One region of the Rhizobium sp. Root491 genome, then DNA from elsewhere that is predicted to be linked to it. Evidence: predicted binding sites of a transcription regulator. Region 1 holds the regulator's gene; each other region holds the start of a gene.
The links. The regulator PhoB, encoded in region 1, activates phosphate uptake and scavenging genes when phosphate is short. The targets are predictions, from matches to a motif close to TGTCATNNANCTGTCAT.
Positions count from the first base shown of each region.

Region 2: ASD46_RS19385 (LTA synthase family protein) is a predicted target of PhoB. The motif match lies at 5,178-5,194, and genes of this name have one in related genera.
Region 3: ASD46_RS19350 (UDP-2,3-diacylglucosamine diphosphatase) is a predicted target of PhoB. The motif match lies at 1,638-1,654, and genes of this name have one in related genera.

Region 1 is NZ_LMFF01000001.1:1,003,772-1,009,844, reverse strand. It holds gene pstA (phosphate ABC transporter permease PstA) at 1-685, shown strand, start outside; gene pstB (phosphate ABC transporter ATP-binding protein PstB) at 700-1,515, shown strand; gene phoU (phosphate signaling complex protein PhoU) at 1,614-2,339, shown strand; gene phoB (phosphate regulon transcriptional regulator PhoB) at 2,371-3,054, shown strand; gene ASD46_RS04995 (GcrA family cell cycle regulator) at 3,354-3,887, opposite strand; gene ASD46_RS04990 (aspartate aminotransferase family protein) at 4,318-5,520, shown strand; gene argF (ornithine carbamoyltransferase) at 5,575-6,073, shown strand, end outside.
Region 2 is NZ_LMFF01000016.1:184,516-190,588, reverse strand. It holds gene ASD46_RS19400 (hypothetical protein) at 1-384, shown strand, start outside; gene sthA (Si-specific NAD(P)(+) transhydrogenase) at 586-1,989, opposite strand; gene ASD46_RS19390 (DUF1003 domain-containing protein) at 2,533-3,066, opposite strand; gene ASD46_RS19385 (LTA synthase family protein) at 3,176-5,116, opposite strand; gene ASD46_RS19380 (NAD+ synthase) at 5,348-6,073, shown strand, end outside.
Region 3 is NZ_LMFF01000016.1:172,668-178,740, reverse strand. It holds gene ASD46_RS19355 (NADP-dependent malic enzyme) at 1-1,479, opposite strand, end outside; gene ASD46_RS19350 (UDP-2,3-diacylglucosamine diphosphatase) at 1,709-2,545, shown strand; gene dgcA (N-acetyl-D-Glu racemase DgcA) at 2,791-3,774, opposite strand; gene ASD46_RS19340 (ABC transporter permease) at 3,918-5,078, shown strand; gene ASD46_RS19335 (ABC transporter ATP-binding protein) at 5,089-5,925, shown strand; gene ASD46_RS19330 (MCE family protein) at 5,934-6,073, shown strand, end outside.

The sequences.
Region 1 (6,073 bases):
GGAAGCCGCGGGTGTTGGCGTTGCGCTGATCGGCTCGTTCTACATGATGCTGATCGTGCTGGTGCTGTCGCTGCCGATCGGTGTTGCGGCCTCCATCTATCTGGAGGAATTTGCCCCCAAGAACCGGTTGACGGACCTTATCGAGGTCAACATCAACAATCTGGCGGCTGTTCCCTCCATTGTTTACGGTCTGCTCGGTCTCTCCGTCTTCATCAACTTCATGGGCTTTCCACGCTCGGCCTCGCTGGTCGGCGGCCTCGTCCTGACGCTGATGACCCTGCCGACGATCATCATCGCCACCCGCGCTGCATTGAAGGCCGTGCCGCCGTCGATCCGCGCCGCCGCACTCGGTCTTGGCGCTTCCAAGATGCAGACGATTTTCCATCACGTCCTGCCGCTGGCAATGCCTGGCATTCTGACCGGCACCATCATCGGTCTCGCCCACGCACTGGGCGAAACGGCGCCGCTGCTTCTGATCGGCATGGTGGCATTCGTCGCGAACTATCCGACAACGCCTATGGATCCGTCCACGGCCCTGCCGGTGCAGATTTACATGTGGGCGAACGAAGCTGAGCGTGCCTTTGTCGAACGGACATCTGGCGCTATCATCATCCTGCTTCTGTTCCTCATTCTCATGAATGTTGGCGCAATCCTGTTGCGTCGCCGCTTTGAGCGGCGCTGGTAGAGGGAGCTAGAGCAATGAACATGTTGTCGGAAGCAGCAGTTGAAAAGGCGCTGGACAAGAAAATGAATGAAGTCTCATACAAGATGATCGGCAAGGATGTTTCGGTTTATTACGGCGAAAAGCGCGCGCTTTACGACGTGAACCTCAATGTCCGCGAAAACACGGTGACTGCACTTATCGGCCCGTCCGGTTGCGGTAAATCCACTTTCCTGCGCACCTTGAACCGCATGAACGACACGATCGACGGTTGCCGGGTCACCGGCAAGATCACGCTCGATACCGACGATATCTACGATCAGCAGATCGACGTCGTGGAACTGCGTGCCCGCGTCGGCATGGTGTTCCAGAAGCCGAACCCGTTTCCGAAGACGATTTATGAGAACATCGCCTACGGCCCTCGTATCCACGGTCTCGCCCGCAACAAGGCGGATATGGATCAGATCGTCGAGCATAGCCTGCAGAAAGCGGGTCTCTGGAACGAGGTGAAGGATCGTTTGCTGGAATCCGGCACGGGTCTCTCCGGTGGCCAGCAGCAGCGTCTGTGCATCGCACGCGCGGTTGCCGTCAGCCCGGAAGTGATCCTGATGGACGAGCCGTGCTCGGCGCTGGATCCGATCGCGACTGCGAAGGTCGAGGAACTGATCCACGAACTGCGCACCAACTACACCATCGTCATCGTCACGCACTCCATGCAGCAGGCGGCGCGCGTTTCCCAGCGTACGGCCATGTTCCATCTTGGTCATCTTGTCGAAGAAAACGAAACCGACAAGATGTTCACCAATCCGGACGACCAGCGCACGCAGGACTACATCATGGGCCGCTTCGGCTGATCCCCGGCCGGTGCTTTATCGTAACCGTACAAGACTGGTGCCTCTGCCGTGCCCCGCTGTTGGGCACGCGCATGCAGGCCAAGCCGGAGGAATAGACCATGACACAGACAACGACCCATTCGCATATCCTGTCTGCCTATGACGACGAACTGAAGTTTCTGACGCGCCGCATCGCCGAAATGGGCGGTCTTGCCGAGCAGATGTGCGGTGACGCCGTGCGCGCACTCGTCAATTCCGATGCTGCGCTCGCGCAGAAGGTCATTTCGGACGATACCATTCTCGACCATGCTGAGCGCGAAATCGGCGACAAGGCGATTGTAACCATCGCCAAGCGTCAGCCGATGGCGGCAGACCTTCGCGAGATCATCGGCACCCTGCGTATCGCCGCCGATCTCGAACGCGTCGGCGATCTTGGCAAGAACACGGCCAAGCGCGTTATTGCTGTCGCCGGCACCGGTGTTCCGCGCAAGCTCGCCCGCGGCATCGAGCATCTGTCCGACCTGGCGCTGGTGCAGCTCAAGGAAGTCCTCGACGTCTATTCCACGCGTTCCGCCGAAAAGGCCAATGCGATCCGTGAACGCGACGAGGAAATCGATGCCATGTACACGTCGCTCTTCCGGGAGCTTCTGACCTACATGATGGAAGACCCGCGCAACATCACCACCTGCACGCATCTTCTGTTCTGCGCCAAGAACATCGAGCGTATCGGCGATCATGCGACGAATATCGCAGAGACGATCTATTACATGACCACCGGCAGCCAGCCGGAGGGCGAGCGTCCGAAGGACGACAGTTCCAACACGCTTGGTTCGGTGACCGAGTAACAGACAAGCAGAAGCTTGCGGAGTTCAGCATATGGTGCCCAAGATTGCAGTTGTGGAAGACGAGGAAGCGTTGAGCGTCCTGCTTCGTTACAATCTCGAGGCTGAGGGATACGACGTCGACACGATACCCCGTGGCGATGAGGCGGAAATCAGGCTGCAGGAGCGCATTCCGGATCTTCTTATCCTGGACTGGATGTTGCCCGGTGTCTCCGGTATCGAACTGTGCCGGCGCTTGAGAATGCGGCCGGAAACAGAACGCCTGCCCATCATCATGCTGACGGCGCGTGGCGAAGAGAGCGAACGGGTTCGCGGTCTCGCTACCGGCGCTGACGATTATGTCGTCAAGCCGTTCTCGACGCCGGAACTCATGGCCCGGGTCAAGGCCATGTTGCGCCGGGCCCGTCCGGAGGTTCTGTCGTCGGTGCTCAAATGCGGCGATATCGAACTGGATCGCGAGACCCATCGCGTTCACCGCAAAAGCCGCGAAGTGCGCCTCGGCCCCACGGAATTCCGCTTGCTGGAATTCCTGATGACGTCGCCGGGTCGGGTGTTTTCCCGCTCGCAATTGCTGGATGGCGTCTGGGGTCACGATATCTATGTCGACGAGCGCACTGTCGATGTGCATGTCGGACGTCTGCGCAAGGCCCTGAATTTCTCGCACATGCAGGATGTCATCCGCACGGTGCGTGGTGCGGGATATTCGATGGAAGCCTGAGCGAAGCGGAACCAGATGGTTTCGCTGGCGAAGTAGTGCACCAAAAAATCAGGAAGCCCGAAATCTGAAACGGTTTCGGGCTTTTTCAATATGAATATCCGCCAAACTCGATGCCATTGTCCGTTTTGACCGGAGGAGATCGGCTGCGCGTTGAAATCCGGATTGAAGGGTCACGCCCAATAGTAAGGGGAAAGGGTGTGGCCTGCCATCAAGCCGCCCAGAAAGCGGCTTTATTTTTGTCATAAAAAAACGGGCCCGAAGGCCCGTAATTTTTGAGTGCTGAATGCGTGCCGCAACACTCAAGCCTTGCGGCGCTCGCTCACCGGCTGGTAGGCGAGTTTCGCATGGAACTTGCAATAGGGCGAAGATTCCAGCGCTTCACAACCGCAGAAATGGAAGTCGTCCTTCAGCGGATCGCCAACCGGCCATTTGCAGGTGCGCTCGGTCAGTTCCGTCAGCGTCAGGCGACGGGAAATGGGCGTGACAACGTTCTTGGAAGGAACGTAATCGAGAACCTGCGCGGTCTCGATATCGATCTCCTCGTGCAGCGCCGTTGCCGCGTTCGAACGGGTGAGGATGCGCGCCGGTGCCGCGTTGACGCGACCTGCGAAAGTCGTCGCACGCGGGGCAGGGGCAGCGGTGCGCTTCGGCGCGGAGCGTGCCGAAGTCACTGGACCGCCAGCCTTGACGCGTCCCGGCAGATTGAGACGATGGACCTTGCCGATCACGGCATTACGGCTGACGCCGCCCAGCTGCGCTGCAATCTGGCTGGCGCTAAGGCCCTCGGACCACAATTTCTTGAGCTTTTCGACTCGTTCGTCTGTCCAGTTCATGCCGCTTCTCCGCTTGTCGCGTGTATTTTCGGCAGAATCCCTCTCCGTCTCGCGCGCATGCCGCAAGCGTGGTTTCCGCCTGATTTTCGGTGACTAGTTCCGCCGCAATGCAGTCTAGTAATTAGCGATTAACCTAGTGCCAGCCCGACTCCGTGGCAAGAGTCGCGGGAATCATCTGGAATCGATTTTCCGGTTTTCCCCAACTTGCTGGCGTATTGAGTCTGAAAGGCAACACCTTGGGGCTGGCCCGCCGCCGCATACTAGTGCTTGAGAAGCCCGGGAAACGCTGACTTTTGTTGACATCGGCAAACGAAGTGACAATAGTGCCCCTGCCGCCGCAAGGCGGCATTTTGATTTTCAGGCGAGGGATAACCCCGCAAGCCTATTGACAACAGTTTGACAGCGCATCTGCGCAAGGAGTGATACAGCCATGGCCGAAGCCGGCGCGCCATTGTTTGATACGTTTTCAAGAGCCCCCCTGCGCTTCGAGCGCGGTGAGGGTGTATGGCTGTTCACGGAAAGCGGCGAGCGATATCTGGATTTTGCGGCCGGTGTTGCTGTCAACTCGCTGGGCCACGCCCATCCTCACCTCGTTGATGCGATCAAGACGCAGGCCGAGAAGGTCTGGCACGTCTCGAACCTTTATGAAGTACCGGGACAGGAAAAACTCGCCAGGCGCCTGACGGAAGCGACTTTCGCGGACAAGGTATTCTTCACAAATTCAGGCGCGGAAGCCCTGGAATGCGCCATCAAGACCGCCCGCCGTTATCACTATACCAAGGGCCATCCGGAGAAGTTCCGCATCGTGTCCTTCGAAGGCGCTTTCCATGGCCGTACACTGGCGACGATCGCCGCGGGTGGCCAGCAGAAATACCTCGAAGGTTTCGGTCCCAAGGTCGAAGGTTTCGATCAGGTTCCGTTCGGTGATGTCGATGCCCTCAAGGCCGTCATCACGGCTGAGACTGCTGCACTTCTGATCGAGCCCATCCAGGGCGAGGGCGGCATTCGCTCGCCCAGCAAGGAATTCCTGCAAATCCTGCGCGGATTGTGCGACGAGCACGGCCTGCTGCTGATTTTCGATGAGGTCCAGACGGGTGTCGGCCGCACAGGCAAGCTGTTTGCTTATGAACATACCGGTGTTGCGCCCGATATCATGGCGGTCGCCAAGGGTATCGGTGGCGGTTTCCCGCTCGGCGCATGCCTTGCCACGGCAGATGCCGCTTCCGGCATGACGGCGGGCGTACATGGCACCACCTATGGCGGCAACCCGCTGGCCATGGCAGTCGGCAATGCCGTGCTTGACGTCGTTCTCTCCGAAGGTTTTCTCGAGAAGGTCCGTGACGTCGCGCTGGTCTTCCGGCAGGGTCTCGCCTCGCTCAAGGACCGTTATCCTGACGTGATCGAGGAAATTCGCGGCGAAGGCCTGCTTCTGGGCATCAAGGCGAAGATTCCTTCGGGCGAATTGCTGCAGGCCATGCGCGCAGAGCATCTGCTTGGCGTGCCTGCGGGCGACAATGTCATCCGTCTTCTGCCGCCGCTCGTCACCACGGCGGAAGAGGCCCGTGAGGGTCTTGCACGTATCGACGCGGCTGCCGCCTCCCTGACGGTTGCGAAACAGGCAAAAAGCGCCTGAAAAAATCAAGAGCGGGCCTCTCTTCAGGGGCTCGCAAGCATGGGACAGATTAGAATGGGTTCACCAAAACATTTTCTGGACCTCTCGGCCGTCGGGTCGGAGGATCTGCGGACAATTCTTGATGATGCGCGCACGCGCAAGATTGCCACCAAAACCGGCACGGCGGAAAAGCCGCTTGCTGGCAAGATGCTGGCAATGATTTTCGAAAAACCGTCCACACGCACCCGCGTCTCCTTCGATGTCGGCATGCGCCAACTCGGCGGTGAGACCCTTTTCCTGTCGGGCACGGAAATGCAGCTGGGCCGCGCGGAAACGATTGGCGATACGGCCAAGGTGCTGTCGCGCTATGTCGATGCCATCATGATCCGCACCACGGATCACTCGCGTCTGCTCGAGCTTGCCGAACACGCCACCGTGCCTGTTATCAATGGCCTGACGGACGACACGCATCCCTGCCAGATCATGGCGGATATATTGACGTTCGAGGAACATCGCGGCCCGGTCAAGGGCAAGACCATTGCCTGGACGGGTGACGGCAATAATGTGCTGCATT
Region 2 (6,073 bases), on a different contig from region 1:
GGCGTGTCGCTTGCCCGTGATGTCGGCGTTCTCTTCAACGCGTTGACGGGGTCGAGCAGCGTTTCCATGACGTCACGACAGAAACGCATCGTTACGCCGGAACTGGATATCGAGGCCAACCGCAATTTCACGGTGCGTTATGACGGCACGGCGCAGCAATGGAACGGGCTGGATGTATCGCAGTCGCTGCGCCTTTCCCGCTCGGAAACCGGCACGGCTTTCGTGCTGACGGGGGCAAGCCGCAACAGCTTCAACGAGTTCAGCAGCGGCGTGGCCGTGGAGCAGAAGATCGGCGATCACCTGACAGTGCGCGGAACGCTCGATCAGGGATATGCGGATCATTTTCGGCCGGGTGTGAGTGCGCGGTATAGTATTCGGTGGTGAGGGGCGTCACCGGTTATCGTATGGATGAGCAGAAGGTGATAGACGTTCTTGCGTCGCATTCGGCGTCATCCTTGGGCTAGTCCCATGGATCTAATCACGTCGCATAAAGTCGCGACGTTGCAGAGGCTCGGGACAGGCCCGAGCATGACGGAGGAGAGGTTTGCGCACATTGCAAACGATCTCCACCTGCAACAGCCAGCCTCAATCCTTCTTCAGCTCACCCATGCGGTTCCACGCGTCGAGACCGGCAATCTTGTAGGCCTCGGCAAGTGTGGGGTAGTTGAAGGTGTTCTCGACGAAATACTCCACCGTACCCTTCAGGTTCAGCACGGCCTGGCCGATATGCACCAGTTCGGTGGCACCTTCGCCGACGATGTGGACGCCGAGCAGACGGCGGGTTTTCAGCGAGAAGATCATCTTCAGCAACCCGCTGTCGAGACCCATGATATGGCCGCGTGAGGTTTCGCGGAAATGGGCGATGCCGCATTCGTAGGGAATGTGGCGTTCAGTGACTTCTTCTTCCGTCAGGCCGCAGGTGGAGATTTCCGGAACGGCATAGATGCCGTAAGGGAAGAACTGCGGCGGTTCACCGGCCGGTGCACCGACCGCGTGGCGGGCGGCGATACGGCCCTGTTCCATCGAGGTGGAGGCGAGGCTCGGAAAACCGATGATATCGCCGGCGGCGTAAATGTTCGGCACTGTTGTCTGGAAGGTCTCGGGATTGACCTTCAGGCGGCCGCGGCTGTCGGCTTCCAGCCCACAGGCGGAAAGATTGAGCGTATCGGTTGCGCCGACGCGTCCGGCGGCGAACAAAACCGTCTCGGCTTTAAGGACGCGGCCGTTGCTGAGCGAAACGAGGCATTTGCCGCTGTCGTCGCGCTCCACCTTTTCCGCTTTCTGGCCGAAGATCAGCTTCATGTTACGGTCGCGCAACTGATAGGTGAAGTCCTCGACGATTTCCTTGTCGATGAATTCCAGCATGGTTTCGCGCGGTTCCACCACCGTTACCTGCGTGTCGAGCGCACTGAAGATCGTGGCATATTCGATGCCGATGACGCCCGCGCCGACAACGACCATGGAGCGCGGCAGTTCCTTGATCTCGAGTATCTCGTCCGAGTCGAGCACTGCCGCGCCGTCGAAGGGAATATGCGGTGGCCGGTAGGGCCGCGTGCCGATGGCGAGCAGAATGGAAGCGCCGGTGACGTTCATGACTTCACCGTCGTTCTTCACCACCTTCACCGTGTTGGCATCAACGAAGCTTGCCGTGCCGCGAATGTGCTGCACGCGGTTGCGGGCGAACTGGTGTTCCAGCACCTCGACCTCGTGGTCGAGCGTGATCAGCAGGCGGCGGCGCAGATCGTCCGCGTCGATTTCCTGCTTGACGCGGTAGGAGCGGCCGTAAAAACCGCGTTCGCGCCAGCCGGTGAGATTGAGCGCGGTTTCGCGCAATGTCTTGGAAGGGATGGTACCTGTGTGCACCGAAACGCCGCCGACGCGGCTGCCCTTCTCGATGACCAGAACCCTCTTTTCGAGCTTGGCGGCCTGGATGGCGGCGCGTCTTCCCGCCGGACCGCTGCCGATAACAATCAGATCGAACTGGTACATGAAAACCCCGGAACAGAATGTATTGCAATGACCGGATGTCGCATCCGGGATGGCGCTGCCGCGAAATGGTCGTGATGCCATTTTGACCAGGGGAAGTGATTCCCTTGTCAGCCTTGCACACAAGAGTGCAATGCAACAAACGCCTGCGTCAATCTGTAGCGCAATAATCTGACGGATTCGTAACCGTTTTGTCCGCTTGTCGTTTTGCGACGCAAAGATGCGCCTTTGCGCCCGGAACGGCCTTCGCCGTCGGGTTTTCGCGGTTTCAGACGGGTTGTGCCCGGTCACGCGCTGATTGGGGTTGGAGTGGACGGATGCTTGCGCGACCGGGCCTTTCCAGAAAGCCGTATTTCGCAAGAGGCAGTGCACGGCCTTTTGCGAAATGGTCCTGTCACCATGAACGTGCCACCGTTCCCACCACCAGGACCGTCCTTCGGTTTACGCCACGTCTGGCGTCTACCCGGCAGGACTGCATTCAAGATAACAGGGTAAGGCGGGGCGGGGAAAAGCGGGGATGGATTTTCGCGCGCCGGTTCTTTCTCGTCAGTCTTCTTTCCGGGTCACATGGCGGTGAAGGGCAGCGAGGTCCTGCCTGAGTGCTGCCAGTTCGGCCAGTACCTTCACGTCGATCTTTTCGTGCAGAGACAGCACCTCAAGCTCGGCTTTCAGGTTCACCTCATAATCCTTGGCGGCCTCGAAACGGTCGCGGGCGGCCTGCCGGTTCTGCGACATCATGATGATCGGCGCCTGAATGGCCGCGAGCATGGAGAGCAGAAGATTGAGGAAGATGAAGGGGTAGGGGTCGAAGGCCCGCGTCGTCAGCACGATGGTGTTGATGATTGCCCAGAACACCAGGAAAAAGCAGAAGCTGAGGATAAATCCCCAGGAGCCGCCAACCCTTGCAATGCTGTCGGCCAGCCTGTCGCCCAGGTTTGCCCCAGCGGAAAATTCCGCATTGGTGTCGGTCGAGACCAGCTTTTTCTGGTGCGACAGTTCCAGAATACGACGCTCGACCTCGCCGATTTCCCGGGAGGAGCGCTTGAAGTGCGAAACGATATAGTCGGAGATGTCTGACACGGTGCTTCTCGTGGTGCTGATGGTTCGGTACGGCCCTGTCGAGATAAACCCGCATGGCAAAGGAATTCAAACGATTTCCGCTGCCATGCCGTTCAGCCATCCAGACCCATCAGACAGAGGGCTTAGCGTCGTTTACCCAGTTGAAGCCGGGGAAGAAGCGCTCTCGGCCATATTGCTCGCCGAACATCATGTCGAATTGCAGCAGGCGATAATTGCGCACCACGTCCGGAATGGAATTGGGTGAAATCGACCAGTCGGGCAGGGCCTTGCCATCCGTTGCCACCAGCATATGCCGGTCGACAACGGAAAACGCATCCTGCACTTCACCCAAAGTCCCCGTATAGAAGGGGTCTGAGAAACCGGCTGTTTTCAGTACGTGATAGGGCAGCAGCGCCGGGCTGATGGTGCCGATATTCTTGCGCACGCCCGTCTTCGAGGACCAGACGACAAGCGGCGTCTCGTGTTCCTTTTTCATGACTTCCAGCGGCGCGCGGCGGCTGGCCACCATGCCCGGCATGTAGCCGCTTTCCACGAATGTCTGGCCAAGCGGCGGCAGGTGATCGCCGAAGAGCACTATGATTGTTTCGCGCTCGCGCTTTTTTGCCCAGCGCATCAGCTTCAGAAGGGCGTCGTCGGCCTCCGCCACGCCCTGCGCATAGGTACCAAGCGCCTGCGATGCGGAAGCGGAAAGATCGCCCTCTACGCCGATGGCGTCGCTGGCATAACGGGCCGCCTCGTAAGGTCCATGTCCCTGCAGGGTGACGGCGAAGAGGAAGAGCGGGTTGCGCGCATCGTCCGCGGCCACCATGATCTGGTCCATCAGCGCGTCGTCGGAGGCGAAGTTGCCGCGCTTTTCCATGGGCGGCAATGTCTCTTCCGAGCGGAACTCCTCGAAGCCGAAATTCCTGTAGACTTCCTTGCGGTTCCAGAACCATTCCTGAAACGGATGCATGGCGATGGCCGAATATCCTTCGCCACGGAAGAAGCTGGCAAGCGAGGGCACCGGGCGGCGGATATATTGCTGGTAAGGAATGCTGCCATAGGGCAGGAAGGCGTTGGAAAAGCCGGTCAGCGCCTCGAATTCCACATTCGCCGTCATGCCGCCGAATTCCGGCGAGAACACGTTGCCGGATTGCTTGGCGCGGATGTTGGGCATCGGATCGGCAGAGAGCTTCACGTTTTCAAGCCGTGTCGGATCCCACAGCGATTCGCTCATCAACATGATGACATCAGGGTAATCGCCCGTGTTGGCGGCAAAGGCGGCGGGTTCCGAGGTCAGGTCCGCAATGCTGTTTTCGCCGTAACCCTGCGGCGCCGAGACGTTGGCCATGGGAATATTGAAGGCAAAGGCCATCAGGAAACCGTTATGGCGGTAATTCTCCTGTTGATCCCACATCATGGGGATGATGTTGAGACGATCGCGCACCCACGAATAATGCGAATAGTCCATGAGCGAGGCGAGGCCGGCCAGAAGCGGCAGCGCCAGCACAAGACCTGCGGCGCGTTCGCGCCAGCTCAAGCCCGGCGAATAACGCCGCGCCAGCAGCCACAGGGTGGAAAGGGCCGCAACCGTGGCGCAAAGGCCAAGGCCGACCAGCACGGCCGTCAGCGGCTGGGCTTTCAGCATGGTGGGCAGAAGCTCGAGGATCTGCCGGCCGAACAGCAGGTCGGAGGGATAAAGCGGATCGGAGAGATAGGTCTGTTTCTGCGCGGAAATAAGCCCTGTCAGCGCGCAAAGCGGCGCAACGGCGATGAGCGACAGGTAACGGCGGCCGAGGATGGAATCCAGCGCTACGAGCAGCAGCAGCACGGCGGCGATGTTGGTCATGCCGGGGCGGGCGGATGAGGTGAGGAAGGTGCCGACATCAACTAGCGAACCGCGGGCGATCCATTCCAGCGCGACGACAAGCACGACCGACGAAAATGTCAGATTGGCAAGCGTGTAGGCCTTACCCGAAAGCTTGGAAAGGCTCCGCGTCCATGCAGGCGAAAAGACAAAATCAGCCTTTTCGGAAGCCGTTGTTTTTGGCGCCGAATTTCTCAAACTCATACTCCGGTATTACGAGGCAACACCGCGCAATTCGGGGAGATGAATCGGGGCGTCGCAAAACTGTCATGTAACTGTCACATAAGCGCGATGAACGCGACATGAACTTTGCGGAGTGTGGCCGGTGCGGTGATAACCTTAGCGTGAATGCCTGTTGCGGCTTCATCCTATCAAGGTGGTGCGGCATGCAATTGCCGCGTTGCGGAGCGGGCACGGGCGCGGTATTGAAAAGCCATGAGCGACAGACACGACATCAAAAACCATCTTCGAATTGCCGTCGGGCAGTTCAATCCGACTGTTGGCGACGTGGCGGGCAATCTCGCCAGGGCGCGCGAAGCACGGGCCGATGCGGCGACGCAGGGTGCCGATCTCCTGCTTCTGACCGAGCTGTTCATATCCGGCTATCCGCCGGAAGACCTGGTATTGAAGCCGGCTTTTCTGAAAGCGTGCCTGAAGGCCGTGGAAGAACTGGCGGCGGAAACCGCCGATGGCGGGCCGGGCGTCGTCATCGGTTTTCCGCGTCAGGGCGAAACGGGCCGGCACAATTCGGTTGCGCTTCTGGATGGCGGCAAGATCATCGCGCTGCGTGACAAGATCGACCTGCCGAATTACGGCGAGTTCGATGAAAAACGCGTTTTCGCCGAAGGTTCGATCTCCGGTCCCTATAATTTCCGCGGTGTCAGGATCGGCATTCCGATCTGCGAGGAAATCTGGAACGATATGGGTGTGTGCGAAACGCTTGCCGAAAGCGGGGCGGAAATCCTGCTGGTGCCGAATGGTTCGCCCTATTATCGCGGCAAGCTGGATGTGCGCCATCAGGTGGCGCTGAAGCAGGTAATCGAAAGCGGCTTGCCGCTGGTCTTCGCCAATCAGCTTGGCGGGCAGGACGAGCTGGTTTTCGACGGCGCGAGCTTCGGTTTCAACGCCGACAAGACCCTTGCCTTCCAGATGAGCCAGTTC
Region 3 (6,073 bases), on a different contig from region 1:
TTCGATGATCTGCGGGCGACCGATGAGGATCGGGATGCCGGTGCCTTCTTCCAGAAGCACCTGTGCGGCGCGCAGCACGCGCTCGTCTTCGCCTTCAGCAAAGATGATGCGCTTCTTTTCGGCAACCTTGGCGGCGTTGAAGACCGGTTTCATGATGAAGCCGGAACGCCAGACGAAGCGGTTCAGCTGGTCGAGATAGGCTTCGAAATCGCTGATCGGCCGGGCGGCGACGCCGCTTGCGGCGGCAGCACGGGCAACGGCCGGCGCGATGCGCAGGATGAGGCGCGGATCGAAAGGCGAGGGAATGAGGTAGTTCGGGCCGAAGATCGGCGTTTCGCCGCTATAGGCCTTGGCGGCGACTTCCGAGACTTCCTCGCGGGCAAGCTCGGCGATGGCCTGCACGGCGGCCATCTTCATTTCCTCGTTGATCGTGGTTGCGCCGCAATCCAGCGCGCCGCGGAAGATATAGGGGAAGCAGAGCACGTTGTTGACCTGGTTCGGGAAATCCGAACGGCCGGTGCAGATCATCGCATCCGGGCGGGCAGCGCGGGCCACTTCCGGCATGATTTCCGGATTGGGGTTGGCAAGCGCCAGGATCAGCGGATTTTCCGCCATGCGCTCCAGAAGTTCCGGCTTCAGCACGCCTGCCGCCGAAAGACCGAGGAAGACATCCGCGCCGTCGATCGAGTCGGCCAGAACCCGCTTGTCGGTCTTTTGCGCGTAAACTTCCTTCCACTCGTCCATCAGCGAGTTGCGTCCGTCATAAACGAGGCCCTCGATATCGTGGACCCAAATGTTTTCTTTCTTTGCGCCCATGGCGACAAGCAGATTGAGGCAGGCAAGGGCTGCCGCACCGGCGCCTGACGCAACGATCTTGACGCTCGAAAGCGATTTTCCGGCCAGTTCCAGCGCGTTGGTGACGGCGGCGGCGACGATGATCGCCGTGCCGTGCTGATCGTCGTGGAAGACCGGGATGTTCATCTTCTCGCGCAGCTGGCGCTCCACCTCGAAACATTCGGGCGCCTTGATGTCTTCAAGGTTGATGCCGCCGAAGGTGGGTTCCAGCGCTGCGATGGTGGAGACCATGTCGTTTATGCCGGGCGCATCGATCTCGATATCGAAAACGTCGATGCCGGCGAATTTCTTGAAGAGGACGGCCTTGCCCTCCATGACCGGCTTGGACGCAAGCGGGCCGATATTGCCAAGGCCAAGCACTGCCGTACCGTTGGAAATCACTGCAACGAGATTGGCGCGGGCGGTATATTCCGCCGCCATTTCCGGATTTTCATGGATGGCGAGGCAGGGGGCGGCGACACCCGGCGAGTAGGCAAGCGCCAGATCGCGCTGGTTGCCAAGGGGCTTGGTGGCCTGGATTTCCAGCTTGCCGGGGCGCGGGTAGCGGTGGAAAAAGAGCGCCTGTTCCTCGATGTCGGCCTTTGCCGTGTTGGCGGGCGTGTTGTTCTTATCGTGAGAGGTCATGTCTTCCACCGTCATGTCTGGTTCAATTCCGGCCCTCTGAATACAACAAACTTTCCCGTGGTACAGCCGTTATTTGCCGCCCCCTTATGCAAATGCGGGCATGGCTTATTCGCGTTTTCGTGATGCCATCAGTCATATTCCATACAAAAACCGGCCATTGTCATGTTGCTGCAACACGAGTCTGGTTCTGAGAGGGAAGAAAGCCGCAGGGACGCAACCGAACAAGGGGATTAAATCCGTGGCCGGTCAAATTGAAACCAGACAGTTCAGAACGCTTTTCATTTCGGATGTCCATCTCGGTTCCAAGGCGGCCAAGACGGATTTTTTGCTCGACTTCCTGAAACATCACGAGGCCGATACGATCATCCTGGTCGGTGACATCATCGACGGCTGGCGCCTGCGCCGCAGCTGGTACTGGCCGCAGGGCTGCAACGACGTGGTGCAGAAGTTGTTGCGCAAGGCCCGCAAGGGAACGCGTATCGTTTATATTCCCGGCAACCACGATGAATTTCTGCGCGAGTTTCCGGGCATGCATTTCGGCGGTATCGAAGTGGCCGAGCGCATGATCCACGAGGCGGCAGACGGCAAGAAATATCTCATCATCCATGGCGACGAGTTCGACGTGGTGGTGCGCAATGCCCGCCTTCTCGCCTATCTCGGTGACTGGGCCTACGACGCGGCGATTGCGATCAACATCGTCCTTGCTGCGGTGCGCCGCCGCATCGGCCTGCCTTACTGGTCGTTCTCGGCCTGGGCGAAATTGCAGGTCAAACACGCCGTCAACTTCATCGGCGAGTTCCAGCGCGTAGTGGCCGACGAGGCGCGCCGCAACAATGTGGATGGTGTGATCTGTGGCCATATCCACCACGCCGTGATGGAAGACATGGACGGCATCCGCTACATCAACACCGGCGACTGGGTGGAAAGCTGCACTGCGATTGCCGAAAATGCCGATGGCACTTTCGAGCTGATCACCTGGATGCAGACGAGCGATGTCCCTTCGCAGACATCGGACGAGATGGAGCCGGTGGATATTCCAGGTCTGATTGGCAAGCACGCGGCCTGATTGGGGTTTGTTCAACAGGCAGGGCGATCCCTAAGCGCGGGATGGTTCAGCTCTCTGTCGTCATCCTTGAGCTTGTCCCAAGGATCTGCAACCGATTGATTTCGCGCGACGTGGATAGATCCTCGGGACAAGCCCGGGGATGACGTCGAGTGTGAGGCAAGGCTGGTCACACAGTTTACGTGATACTGCAAAGACTATTGCGATGTGCGGCGGAGTGCTTTCACACGAAACCCGAACGACGGCTCTTATCCCCACAACTCCGGCTGCGGCGGATAAACCAGCGAACCCTCGTAAACGAGGCCCGGCTGCCGGTCCTGCCTGAGAATCAGCGGGCCGTCGAGATCGGAGAAGGCGGCTCCCTGGGCGGCCAGAACGGCGGGGGCCATGCCGATCGAGGTGCCGAGCATGCAGCCGACCATGATGATGAAGCCTAGCCGCTCCGCCTCTGCCTTCATGACAAGTGCTTCCGTGAGACCGCCGGTCTTGTCCAGCTTGATGTTGATCGCATCGTAACGGTCGCGCAGGTCGGCGAGGTCCTTGGTGGAATGCACGCTTTCATCGGCGCAGATGGGGACCGGGTGGTCGATGCGGGCCAGGATGGCGTCCTTGCCGGCGGGAAGCGGCTGTTCGATGAGTGCGATGTTCAGTTCCGCTGCGAGTTTCAGATAATATTCGATATTATCGTCGTTCCAGCCCTCATTGGCGTCGATGATGATGCGCGCGTCAGGTGCTGCGGTGCGCACGGCCCGCAGGCGCGCCTCGTCATCCGCCGTTCCTGTCTTGATCTTCAGCAGCGGGCGGCCAGCGTTTTCCGCCGTTTTAGCCGCCATGGTCTCGGGGTCGGCAAGCGAGATGGTATAGGCGGTAACGAGCGGTTTTGCCGCGTGTCCGAGACTATGTTCGGCAGCACTTTTGCCACTCATCTTGGCTTCGAGGTCCCATAGTGCGCAATCCACTGCATTGCGGGCGGCGCCGGGTTTCATCACCTGCTGCAATTCCTGCCGTGTCAGGCCGCCGGCAATCTGCTCAGCCATTGCTTCGATATCGGCGATAACGCCTTCGATGCTTTCGCCATAACGCGGGTAGGGCACACATTCACCTCTGCCGGTAAAGGAACCATCGCGGATGGTGCACGTTACGACATCCGCATGTGTGCGAGTGCCGCGTGAAATAGTGAAGCTGCCAGCAACGGCGAAACGTTCTGTTGTGGCTTGAAGGTAACGGGGCATGTTTTTTCACTTCCTGACAGGCGTTAAAAGACACATGACGCCAAATTTATCGCGAATTGTCGGCTGTCACTGTGGCTTGCCGAAGGCCAAACCGTTATGAAACCTTTAAGAATCTCGTGACGGCTGCACTCGCTCGGAGCATTATGCAAGAACAGGATATACGGCAACAGGCGAACCCGGCCGCAATCACCGAAGACGACGCCGTCTCCGGCGGCGGCCAGCGGTATGCCTTGAGCGGTTCCTGGCGTAACAGCAATCTTTCCGGCATTTTTGCACGCCTCGAAAACATCGAGAAAAGCGGCCCTGCCGGTCCGGTGGAGATCGATCTTTCCTCGGTGGAGGCAATCGACACGACCGGCGCCTGGGTCATCCGGCGATTGCGCGAAGATATGGAAGCGAAGGGCGTTACCGTCACGCTTACCGGAAACGAGCGAATCGAGGATCTGATCGGCCAATTGCCGGATAAAGCGGCGATGGAGGGTGAGCCTGCCGCCAAGGTGGGACTTGCCGAACGCTTCTTCTCGCCGATCGGCCAGGCTGTCGTCCAGAATGGTGCGGATTTCCTCGCGGGCATGTATATTCTCGGTTCCGCCGTGCGCGGCGCGCAGATGAAGCTCGGGCGCGGCCGTGGCGTCTCGCCGGCGGCCATCGTCAACCAGATCGACCATATGGGCGTGCGCGCCGTGCCGATCATCATGCTGATGTCGTTTTTGATCGGCGCCATCATCGCCCAGCAGGGCGCTTTCCAGCTGCGTTATTTCGGCGCGGAAGTGTTCGTCGTCGATCTCGTCGGCATTCTGCAATTGCGTGAAATCGGCGTGCTTCTGACCGCGATCATGATCGCCGGTCGCTCCGGCAGTGCGATCACGGCGGAAATCGGCTCGATGAAGATGCGCGAGGAAATCGACGCGCTGAAGGTGATCGGTCTCAACCCCGTTGGCGTGCTGGTGTTTCCGCGTCTCGTGGCGCTGACAATCGCACTGCCGCTTCTGACCATCCTTGCCAATTTCGCCGCACTTTTCGGCGCCGCCATCGTCACGCTTCTCTATTCCGGCATCACCTTCGAAGTGTTTCTGTCGCGTCTGCATGGCGCGGTCGAGGAATCGACCATCGCCGCCGGCATGATCAAGGCGCCGTTCATGGCGCTGATCATCGGCATCGTTGCGGCGGTTGAGGGTATGAAGGTCGGCGGTTCGGCGGAATCGCTCGGCAAACACGTCACGTCGTCGGTGGTCAAATCGATCTTCGTCGTCATTCTGGTGGATGGCCTTTTTGCCATCTTCTACGCAGCCATCGATTTTTAAGGAGGGCGCGTTGGAAACTTTGGACCAGAAGCCGCAAGAGACAAAAACTGCAAAGGACGGCCGTGAGACGGTTCTTTCCGTCGAGGGTGTGACTGTCGGTTTCAACGGCAGGAACGTGCTTGAGAATCTCGATCTGGATGTCTATCGCGGTGAAATCCTTGGCTTCATCGGCCCATCCGGCGCGGGTAAATCCGTCCTGATGCGTGCGATCTTGAGGCTTCTGCCACGCCAGGCGGGTGCAATCCGCATTCTCGGCACCGATTACGACAAGGCCAGCGAAGACGACCGCATGATGCTCGACCAGCGGCTCGGCGTGCTGTTCCAGCAGGGGGCGCTGTTTTCCGGCCTGACGGTGAAGGAAAACATCCAGCTGCCGATGCGGGAATATCTGGACCTGCCGAAAAAGCTGATGGACGAGCTTGCCTATCTCAAGATCGAGATGGTGGGCCTCAAGCCCGATGCGGGTGACAAATACCCGTCGGAGCTTTCCGGCGGCATGATCAAGCGTGCGGCGCTTGCGCGCGCGCTGTCGCTCGATCCCGACCTTGTCTTCCTCGATGAGCCGACATCCGGCCTCGATCCCATCGGGGCGGCGGAATTTGATATGCTGATCGCGCGCTTGCGCGATTCGCTCGGTTTGACCGTGTATATGGTGACGCACGACCTCGACAGCCTGTTCTCCGTCTGCGACCGCATTGCGGTGCTAGGGCAGAAGAAGGTGCTGGTGGAAGGGACCTTGCAGGACATGTTTGCCTGTGAAGACCCCTGGGTGCAGTCCTATTTCCGTGGCAAACGGGCGCGCTCTGTCGTTCTTCCGGACGACAGACACGAAAATCCGGTGGAGTAACAAGAAGCATGGAAACCAAGGCGAACTACACCATAGTCGGAATTTTCACGCTGATCGTGATCGCCGCCGCATTCGGCTTCGTTTACTGGATGGCGGAATTCGGCCGGGGTGGACCGACGGCGCAGCTCGTGGTGCGTATTCCCGGCTC